2 regions of the Arthrobacter sp. NPDC057259 genome follow, and region 1 is predicted to be linked to the other one. Evidence: riboswitches for the same ligand, from Rfam matches in the RefSeq annotation. Region 1 holds a riboswitch; the other holds the start of a gene.

Region 1 (5,245 bases):
CATCGCCAAGGGCACCGAGCTGCGCCTCACCGATGAGAAGGGCCGCCAGGTAATCGTGCCGGCCGGCGTCCTCGGCTATGTCGAGATCGGCGCCGAAGAGGTCCGCCGCGTCGGCTTCGGCGCCCTCTAGGTCCCGCTGTGCTCTCCCTCATCGTGGTGGCGATGGTGGCCGTTGCCGCCGGCTTCGTCGTCTGGGCCAATGACAAGCGGCATGCCAAGTACGGCATCGCCGTACCCGCCGGTGTCGCCCTCACGGTGGGGATGCTCAGCTGGATCATCTTCCAGGCCGCGGGCCTCGGCTATCAGCCGGGCCTGACCTGGATCCCGTGGATCCTGCCGCTGCTGCTCGCCGCGGCCGCCGCGGTTGCCGCCGTCGTGCTCCTGGGCCGGTCCCGCACCGCCCAGGACACGGAGCGGCTGAACGCCATCCTGCGCTCCTAGCCCCCTACAGCGCCTGCTGCAGCACCCAGCGGTTGCCGTCCGGATCGCTGAGGTGGGCGAATAGGACGCCGCCCATGTCCTCGATTTCGCTGACCTCCGCCCCGCGGCCCACCAGCTCGGCGCGCGTCGCGGCCAGGTCCGGGGTCACCAGTTGCAGCCCCTCGAGGCTGCCGGGCTTCATCCCGGTCATTCCCGTCCCGATCACGATCGACGCCGCGGAGCCGGGCGGGGTCAGCTGGACCACCCGCATCCCCGGGATGTGTTCGACGTCGTGGTCCAGCACGAACCCCAGCCGCTCGGAATAGAACTCCTTGGCCGCGTCGACGTCGGCCACCGGAACCTGGATCACTTCTAGGCGCATCTGCATGCGCCCAGGCTACCCCGCTCCCCCGGCGGGTAGGCGCAGTCCCTGGCCGCGGTCCCTAGAGGAACTCGGCGCGGCCTTCCATGCCGGAGGATGCCAGCGCGTGCTCGCGGCGCGGGATGCGGCCGGCCAGCCGGGCCAGGCGGCCCGCGGCGACGGCGTGTTTGAACGCCTCCCCCATCAGCACCGGGTTCTGGGCCCTGGTCACCGCGGTGGCCAGCAGCACGGCATCGCAGCCCAGCTCCATGGCCAGCGCCGCGTCCGAGGCCGTGCCGATGCCGGCGTCGAGGACCACGGGTACCGAGGCCCGGGAGGCGATCAGTTCGATGTTGTGCGGGTTCAGGATGCCCAGGCCCGTGCCGATGGGCGCGCCCAGCGGCATGACGGCCGTGGCGCCGAGGTGCTCCAGGCGCAGCGCCAGGACCGGGTCGTCGTTTGTGTAGGCGAAGACCTTGAACCCGCGCGCCACCAGCTGCTCGGTGGCGTCGGCCAGTTCCAGGGCGTCCGGGAGCAGGGTCTGTTCGTCGGCGATCACTTCGAGCTTCACCCAGCCCGTCTCCAGCGCCTCGCGGGCCAGTTCGGCGGTGAGCACCGCGTCGCGGGCGGTGAAGCACCCTGCGGTATTGGGCAACACCCGGATGTTGCGGTCGGCCAGCAGTTGGAACAGCGATCCGCTCTCTGCCGGGGAGTAGCGGCGCATCGCCACGGTGGTCAGTTCCGTGCCGGAGGCTTCCAGTGCGGCGCCGAGGCCGTCGAGGCTGGGTGCGCCGCCGGTGCCCATAATCAGCCGGGAGCCCAGCTCCACGCCGTCGAAGGTCACCGGGTCGCGGTGCGCCGTGGCCTTCACGGCGGGCTCCTGCGCGGTGTCTGCTTCGTTCATGCCGTTCATCCTCCCTGTACCGCGGTGACGAGTTCGACGTCGTCGCCCTCGATGAGTTCTGTTGCGTGCCACCGGCTGCGGGGCACGACCTCGGCGTTGCGCGCGACGGCGACGCCGAGTTTGCGTCCGTCCGTGGCCTGGCCGTTGTCCGCCAGGGGCCGGCCGGTGACGCCGCTGACGAGGGCGCCGACCGTGGCGTTGTCCGGGAGCGCGTGCGGCTTCCCGTTGAGGGTGATGTTCATGCGGTTGTCCTGTGGGTCGCGGGGTGGAGAGCATTGGTAGGGCTGTGCGCCTGGCTGGTCGACTGGTTGTGCTCAGCGTCGGTGCGTGGGCGGTCGAAGCGGTCCGGGAGGAACCCGTCCCAGCGCGGGTCCGGGGTGCCGTCCAGCAGCTCCCGGCAGATGGCCGCGGCCGCCGGGGTCAGCAGCACACCGTGCCGGAAGAAGCCGGTGGCGATCACCAGGCCCGGAACGTGGCCGCCGCCGGCGGCACGGACCCGTCCCAGCAGCGGGGCGTTGTCCGGGGTGCCGGGGCGTGCCCTGGCCGTGGCCTCGACGAGTTCCAGCTCGGCGACGGCCGGGACCAGCTGCTGGGCATCGCGCAGCAGCTGGTAGACCCCTCCGGCGGAGACGGCCAGGTCCCCGGCCTGGTCCTCGCGCTGGGTGGCGCCAACCACCACGGTTCCGTCTCCGCGCGGAACGATGTAGACCGGGACACCCCGGACCAGCCCGCGCACGGTGGAACTCAGCAATGGACGCAGGCGTTCGGGCACCCGGAGCCGGAGGATGTCGCCGTGGACCGGCCGCAGCGGCAGGGTGAGCCCGGCCGGGAGGTCCTGCAGGGCGGCGGCGCCCAGGCCGTTGGCCACGATGGTCTCGGCCGACCGGATCTCCTCTCCCCCGCTGAGCCGCACGCCGGCGATCCGGCCGTCCGCCTCGATTAGGCCCGCGGCGCGGTGCGGGACGGCCCGGAATCCGGTGTCGGCTGCCAGCAGGGCTCTGATCCGGGTGATCAGGCGGCGCGGGTCCACCTGGTGGTCGGCGGGGATCTCGAAGGCGCAGGAGATCGCCGGGCTGAGCAACGGTTCGCGGCGGCGGGCCTCCCGCACGGTGAGGGGTTCGACGGACAGTCCGGAGGCCACCTGGAGGGCGCGCAGGTCCGCGAGCGCCTGCCGGTCCGCGGCGTCGGCGCCCACGGCGAGGGTCGGCGTCGTGAGGTAGCCGGTGCCGGCTCCCCCGTCGCCGCCGTCGGCGAGGCTGCCGGCGAAGGCGGGCCAGAGCCTGGAGGACTCCAGCATCAGGGGCAGCAGTCCCTCCTCCTGGTAGTGGAGTTCGCTGACGGGTGCCAGCATCCCGGCGGCGGCCCAGCTGGCGCCGTCCCCGGGGGCGTCGTCGATCAGCGCCACGGTGCGTCCGGAGCGCCGGAGTTCCCAGGCGATGCCGTGGCCGATCACGCCCCCGCCGATCACGACGGCGTCGAGGGGGCCGTCAGGCCGAGCACCGCGGCCGTCAGGCTGGGCACCGGGGCCGTGCGGCCGGGCCTTAGGGCTGGGGGTGGTGTTCATGGGTTCCTTCCCTACGCCGGTACTAGCCGGATCAGGTCAAGCGGTCGGCTCTGACGCCCTCTCAGCCCTGCGCCGTCGACGGCGTGCGGGGCTCCCGCGGTATGCGCCCAGTTTAGAGGAACTACGCTTGGGGCATGAGCCAGGATGTCCACAGCACCGCCCGTTTGTACCTCTGCACCGATGCCCGCAAGGACCGCGGAGACTTTGAAGCCTTTGTCGATGCCGCGTTTACCGGGGGCGTGGACATCATCCAGCTCCGGGACAAGACCATCGAAGCCGCGGAGGAACTGGAGCTGCTGGAGGTCCTGCACACGGTCGCGGCGCGCCACGGCCGGCTCTGGGCCGTCAACGACCGCGCCGACCTGGCCTCGCTGGCCGGTGCCCCGGTGTTCCACATCGGGCAGAAGGACATTCCGTTCGGAGCGGCCCGGGACTTCCTCGGCAAGGACACCGTGATCGGCCTGTCCACCCACACCTCGGAGCAGGTCGACGCCGCCATCGCCGCCGCGCCGGGCCGGAGCGGGCTGGACTACTTCTGCGTGGGCCCGGTCTGGGCGACACCCACCAAGCCCGGCCGGGCCGCCGTCGGCCTGGACCTGGTCCGCTACGCCGCCGACGCGATCGAGCGCGCCGAGGCCGCGGGCGACGGCGGCAAGGTAGCCGGCGTCGTGCCGTGGTTCGCGATCGGCGGCATCGACCTGACAAATGTGGAGCAGGTCCTCGACGCCGGGGCCCGGCGGATCGTGGTGGTCCGGGCGATCACCGAGGCGGACGACCCCGCCGCTGCGGCGCAGGCCCTGCTCGCCGCCCTCGACGCCCGGGCTTAGTCGCGGCCGTGCGTAAGCGCGGCCGGTCGCCTCGGCCTCACCGGCCGCGGGCCCTCTACCCGGCCAGGCCCAGCAGGGTCATCCGGCGGGAGTGCGCCGTGGCCAGCGAAGTCAGCAGCGCCCGGACCGGATCCGTGCCCGCAGGGACGCCGTTGCCCGTTGCCCCGTTGCCCGCTGCTTCCGAACCCTGGACGGCCAGGAAGGCGTGGTCGGCCGCGACCCGCTGCGCCTGGGTCAGCGCCTCGCCGAGAAGCCGCCGTGCCCACAGCGCCAGCCGGGAGGCCAGCCGGGGATCGTCGGCCAGGGCCTGCTTGAGCCGTTCACGCAGCACCCCGGTGGCCTCTTCGGAGGCCTGGACCTGCTCCACGAGGGCCGCGGTGGCGGGATCCAGCCGCGGAATCAGGGAACGGTAGAAGTCGGCGGAGACGGTGTCGATGACATACGCCTTCATCAGCGACTCGAACCAGTCGGCCGGCCGCGTCCGCTCATGGAAGTGGTCAACCGAGCGCTGGAACGGCACCATGGCGCCCTCCACGTCCTCGCCCATGTCCCGCAGCCGGGCGCACACGAGTTCGTAGTGCTCGAACTCCCGCACCGCCAGCCGGCCCAGCACGGCCCTGTCCCGGAGGGTGGGCGCGTAGCGGGCGTCGGAGGAGAGCCGTTCAAAGGCGGAGAGTTCGCTGTAGGCCATCACGCCGAGCAGGTCCGTGAGAAAGCGGTGATCGCGGGCGGAATCCGGCGTCGGAGTGCTCATCGTTCAAGACTAGCGGCGGATTTCGGGCTACCCTGACTTTCGTGTCTCACCATCGCCTGACGCCGAGCGTCCGCCAGCAGCAAAACCAGCTCGCCGAGGCGCTGAAGGCCCTGCGCACCGTCCTGGAACTGCCCGGGCCGTTCCCCGAGGAGGCGCTGCGCGACGCCGAGGCGGCGGTGGCCGGGCACGAACTTCCCGGCCTGGACCTGACCCACGTGGAGTTCGTGACGATCGACCCGGCGTCGTCCACGGACCTGGACCAGGCCCTGTTCATTGACCGCTCCGGCGACGGATACAAGGTCTTCTACGCGATCGCCGATGTCCCGTCCTTCGTGGCCCCCGGCGGCCCGCTCGACGCCGAGACGCGCCGCCGCGGGCAGACCTTCTACACGCCCGAGGGCCGCATCCCGCTCCA
Region 2 (5,245 bases), on a different contig from region 1:
CAGGCCCTCGTGGCTGGTGGCGGAGATTTCGAAGACGCGGTAGCCGCGCTTCTCCAACTCGGGGCGGACGAACTCGGCCATGTCCTTGCCGTCGGGCAGGTCCACCTTGTTCAGGGCGACCAGCCGAGGGCGGTGGTTCAGCGGGACGACCTCGCCGTCGGTGCCGGCGTAGCTCATGTCGACGGCGTACTTCTCCAGCTCGGCCTCGATCACGGCCAGGTCGGAGAGCGGGTCGCGGTCAGATTCGAGCGTGCCGCAGTCGAGGACATGGACCAGGGCGGCGCAGCGTTCGACGTGGCGCAGGAAGTGGTGGCCGAGGCCCTTGCCCTCGCTGGCGCCCTCGATCAGGCCGGGCACGTCGGCGATGGTGAAGCGGATGTCGCCGGCCTGGACGACGCCGAGGTTGGGGATCAGGGTGGTGAAGGGGTAGTCCGCGATCTTGGGCCGCGCGGCGGACATGGCGGCGATCAGGCTGGACTTGCCGGCGGACGGGAAGCCGACCAGGGCGATGTCCGCGATGGACTTCAGTTCCAGGACGATGTCGCTGGATTCGCCCTCGATGCCGAGGAGGGCAAAGCCGGGGGCGCGGCGCTTCTGCGAGGACAGGGCGGCGTTGCCGAGGCCCCCGAGGCCGCCGGCGGCGGCGATGTATTCGGTGCCCTCCCCCACCATGTCGGCCAGGACGGTGCCATCCTTGCTCTTGACGACGGTGCCTTCGGGGACGGGCAGGACCAGGGTCTCGCCGTTCTTGCCGCCGCGCCAGTCACCCATACCGGGGCCGCCGTTGGTGGCGTGCCGGTGGGGGGCGTGGTGGTAGTCCAGGAGGGTGGTGGTCTGGGGATCGACGCGGAGGATGACGTCGCCGCCGTTGCCGCCGTTGCCGCCGTCGGGTCCGCCGAGGGGCTTGAACTTTTCACGGTGGACGGAGACACACCCGTGACCGCCGGTACCGCCGGATACGTGCAGTACTACCCGGTCTACAAAGCTGGCCACGTGGATCTCCTCAGTGCTGTTCCCGGTCCGCAAGGTCCCGGAATGATTGTAATGCGGTTAAAACACCGGTGGAGCGGACCCATTGGCCCGCCCCACCGATTGTGAAACGTAGGTGTTACTCTGCGGCTGCAGCAGCCACGATGTTCACGACGCGACGGCCGCGGCGGGTGCCGAACTCGACAGCGCCGGGGGTCAGTGCGAACAGGGTGTCGTCGCCGCCACGGCCAACGCCGGCGCCCGGGTGGAAGTGGGTGCCACGCTGGCGGACGATGATCTCGCCGGCGGAAACAACCTGGCCGCCGAAGCGCTTCACGCCGAGGTACTGGGCGTTGGAGTCACGACCGTTGCGAGTGGAGCTCGCGCCTTTTTTATGTGCCATTTGGAATGCCTGCCTTCAAAAAATTCTGGGAAACTGCGGGAACCTGATCAGTAACGGAAAGTTACTTGATACCGGTGATCTTGACCTTGGTCAGTTCCTGACGGTGACCCTGGCGCTTCTTGTAACCGGTCTTGTTCTTGTACTTCTGGATGACGATCTTGGGACCACGGAGGTCTTCCAGGATCTCAGCCGTAACCGTTACCTTAGCCAGGTCCGCTGCGGCAGACGTGACCTTGTCACCGTCCACCAGGAGCAGTGCGGGCAGCTCAAAGGTGCTGCCGGCTCCACCGGGGACGCGGTTCAGGGTAACGAAGTCTCCAACAGAAACCTTCTCTTGGCGGCCGCCTGCGCGGACAATCGCGTACACCACTGGGGAACTCACTTCTCTCGACGTTTATTACTAGATTTGCGTGCGGAACCTGGCCCCGAAATACCGGAGCGGCTCACGCTGTGCCTCAACGCCGGCAGGTTCCCCGGGGGAACCCATGAGCTATCCCGTGGATCATCCGTCCCGCGTGGGGTGGACAGGTCCTCAAGGTCATAACCCAAGTGTTGGCGTAAGCACCGAAGATCAAGACTACGCTAATTTCGCCTTCGGCCGCAAACGAGGCAGGCCCCGGAGAGTCGGGCGTGACCGGTGCCACAGTGCCGTTTTTCAAGGAACCGGACCGGGCGCCGCAGCCGCTTTCGGGAACCGCGCCCCACCACCTTACCGGCCGCGGTCCCCGTTCCGGGTCAGGCGTGGAGCCTCGGCGCGTCGAAGAAGTCCACCTCGAAGCGCACCGAGTGGACGAACGCCTCGGTCATGGCGCCCCGTTCGGCGGCGGAACCGCGGCGGGCGGCGGCGTCCGTGTAGCGGATCGCCTGCCGGGTTGACTCGGCGAAGGCCTCGTCCGCGTAGGTCCGCAGCCAGGCCGCGTAGGGGTGGCCTTCGTCCGCGCCCGCGGCGAGGTACTGTGCGTGCAGCGCGGCGCCCACCTCGGCGTAGAGCCAGAAGCAGGGCACCGCCGCGGCCACGAGGACCCCGTAACTGCCGGCCAGGGACGCAGCGTGCAGGTGGTCCACGTAGGACTTGGTGACCGGTCCCTGCCGCGGGGTGCCGGCGCGCCCGGCGAGCCAGCTGCGGTGCAGTTCCGACTCAACCTCAAGGCACTGGGCGGCCGACCGTGACCAGAACAGTTGCTCCGCCTCCGTCGGGGCAAGCGCCGCGGCGCGGGACAGCACCCGGGAGTAGCCGTTGAGGTAGAGCGCGTCCTGGCCGAGGTAGTAGGCGAACTCGTGTTCCGGCAGGGTCCCGTCCGCCAGGCCCCGGATGAAGTCCAGGGCGTAGATCTCCGACAGGCCCTCCGCGGCGAGGGGCTCGAGGCCGGTGGCGAAGTCGCCGGGTTCCTTAAGGTGTTCCGTGGAGTGTTCCGCGCCGGCCCCGGGCGCCGGTTCCGCCGGCTGGGCAAGGTGGTGGAAGTGGTGGACGGGTCCGTTGCCGGTGCCGACGTCGAGCCGTCCGGCTTCGCGCAGCGCCCCGAGCAGCCAGGGCTTGACGCGTCGCAGCGCGGCCTCCCAGTCCCCGCCGGCGGCGTAGGCCGTGGCGAGGGCCGAGGACAGCGAGCACCCGGTTCCGTGGCTGTTGCGGGTGTCGACCCGCTCCCCCGGCACCACCACGGTCTCGCTGCCGGGCAGTCCCGCGCTGTTGACCAGCGCGTCCGGGCACCCGCCGTCGGCGTCCTCCTCGAGATGGCCGCCCTTGACCAGGACCGTGGTTCCGGCCAGCGCGGAGAGGCGCTTGCCCTGCTCCAGCGCCCCCGCCCAGCCGGCGGCGACCGGTTCATCCAGCAGGAGGGCGAGTTCGGCCAGGTTCGGGGTCACCAGGTCGGCGAGCGGCAGCAGGGTGTGGAGGGCCGCGACGGCCGATTCCTGCAGCAGCGGGTCGCCGCTGGTGGCGACCATGACGGGGTCCAGGACGACGACGGCGGGCCGGGTGCGTTCCAGCCACTCACGCACCGCGTCGATGACGCCGGCGTCGCCGAGCATGCCGATCTTGACGGCGTCGATGGTGATGTCCTCGGCGATGGCGTCCAGCTGCTCGGTCAGGAAGGCGGCGGGGGGCACGTGCACGGACCGGACGCCGCGGGTGTTCTGCGCGGTCAGCGCGGTGATGGCGGCCATGCCGTAGCCGCCCATGGCCGCGATGCTCTTCAGGTCCGCCTGGATCCCGGCGCCGCCGGAGGGGTCGGACCCGGCGATGGCCAGGACCCGGGGAACCGGGGCCCGTCCGGTGGCGTCGTGGGCCATGCCGGCCGACGCCTCGGGTCCGGCGTCGGCCCTGGATGCAGGGAACACCGTCTGCAGGAAACTGGCGCCGGCCGCGGGCGTGGTTGAAGGTGCCGCGGGTGCTGCCGCGGGTTGGGTCAAAGACAAGAGACATCCCTTCGCCGGTGCTAACCGGACAGGTTCAACGGGTGTGGATCTCAGCCGGTCCGATGCGCGGCACCCCGTGTCGCGTTCCAGCGTAGCGCCCCGTCCCGGGTTCGCCCGCCCGTCCCGTTCGATCCTCCGGCCAGCCTTCCTCCTTAACCGGCTCGCGGGTACCGCCCGGAGCCGACGCTTCGAAACGTCGAGTCCGGGAGATACCCGCGAGTGGTACGGAGCGGTACCGGGTGGTGCGGCGGCGGAGCGGTTTAGAGCTCCGAGGCCGGTACGCCGACGCCGAGGATGATCGGGCCCCCGTTGTCCTTGACGACCGGCTTGACCGTTTCCGGTGCCTTGGCCTCGTGGACGGAGCCCTGGCCGGACGGGGCGGAGGCCTGCCGGCGCTGCTCGACGGCGGTCTCGTTGGCTGCCCCCTGGGCACGGCTGGCACTACGGTGCCGCCGCGGACGGCGCTGGCCGGTGGCCGGTTCCGCTGCCGCCGGAGTGCGGGTGGCGACGGGGGCCGCCGTCGGTGCGGCCGTCTTCGGAGCCTCCTGCTGGCGGGTTTCCTGTTTCGGAGCCTGCTGCGGGGCGGGTTCCCTGCGGTTTTCCGGTTCGGCCGCGCGGTTGCGGGCGTTCGGCGGCTGGATCCGGGCCGTGCGGGCACGTCCCCGGCCACGGGTGGCCCGGGACTGGTCGGCGGACCGTCCGGCGGCCGGAGCCTCGGCGGGTGCTTCAGCCTCCGGGGCGGGGGCTTCCACGGACCGTGCTTCCACGGACGGCGCTTCCACGGACGGGACGGCCTCGCGGACCGCGGACTCCGTGGTCCCGGACTGGCGGTTCCGCGAGTCCGAGTCGCCCAGGTTGGCGAACGCCTCGGTCAGCAGGTCCAGGGTCAGGGCCGGCTGCGGCGCCTGCTCGGCGTGCTCGACGAAGGGCAGGGCCACCTGCTCGCCGCCGAACGTCAGCACGGCGGCGGGACGACCTGCTGCTTCCTCGGTGGAGGCCAGCTCGACGGCGGCGTCCAGCGCCGCCTGCCGGGTCTCGGCGTCGGGCGCTGCGCTGGCGTCGCCGTCGTGCAGGTGGGCCGCGTGGGCGGCCGCCGCGATATTCGCCAGCGCTGCACGGGTGGCCTCGGCCTTGGCGTGCCGCTCGGCCTCGGTGGGCTCGTGGTGCCCGGCCGCCGGCACCTGCTGCTGCTGGCCCTCGGTGCCCTGGCCGCCCTTGCCGCGGCGGCGCTTGCGCTCGTTGCGGGCGGCGGGCTGCTGCTCGGTGCGCGGAACATGGTGTTCCGCGGCGACGGTGTTGGCGCGGCGGTGCTCGACCGGTTCGTCGTGCGTGACGACGCCCCGGCCGGCGCAGGCCTCGCACTGCTCGCCGAAGACTTCCAGCAGGCCGGTGCCCATCCGCTTGCGGGTCATCTGCACGAGGCCGAGCGAGGTAACCTCGGCCACCTGGTGCTTGGTC

The links. Region 1 has a riboswitch for thiamine pyrophosphate ahead of thiO (glycine oxidase ThiO). Riboswitches for the same ligand answer to the same signal wherever they lie in the genome.
Region 2: it holds a riboswitch for thiamine pyrophosphate, as region 1 does, so the genes downstream of both, ACFUCU_RS01525 (bifunctional hydroxymethylpyrimidine kinase/phosphomethylpyrimidine kinase) here and thiO (glycine oxidase ThiO) in region 1, are expected to answer to the same signal.

The regions. Positions count from the first base shown of each region.
Region 1 covers NZ_JBHUYA010000004.1:218,335-223,579, reverse strand. Annotated here, with positions in the region: gene ACFUCU_RS08830 (DUF3107 domain-containing protein) at 1-130, shown strand, start outside; gene ACFUCU_RS08825 (hypothetical protein) at 139-441, shown strand; gene ACFUCU_RS08820 (VOC family protein) at 446-808, opposite strand; gene ACFUCU_RS08815 (thiazole synthase) at 864-1,685, opposite strand; gene thiS (sulfur carrier protein ThiS) at 1,691-1,927, opposite strand; gene thiO (glycine oxidase ThiO) at 1,924-3,249, opposite strand; TPP riboswitch at 3,240-3,357, opposite strand; gene thiE (thiamine phosphate synthase) at 3,384-4,076, shown strand; gene ACFUCU_RS08795 (ferritin-like fold-containing protein) at 4,132-4,830, opposite strand; gene ACFUCU_RS08790 (RNB domain-containing ribonuclease) at 4,872-5,245, shown strand, end outside.
Region 2 covers NZ_JBHUYA010000001.1:324,936-330,180, reverse strand. Annotated here, with positions in the region: gene obgE (GTPase ObgE) at 1-993, opposite strand, end outside; gene rpmA (50S ribosomal protein L27) at 1,109-1,372, opposite strand; gene rplU (50S ribosomal protein L21) at 1,434-1,742, opposite strand; gene ACFUCU_RS01525 (bifunctional hydroxymethylpyrimidine kinase/phosphomethylpyrimidine kinase) at 2,108-3,661, opposite strand; TPP riboswitch at 3,777-3,874, opposite strand; gene ACFUCU_RS01520 (Rne/Rng family ribonuclease) at 4,048-5,245, opposite strand, start outside.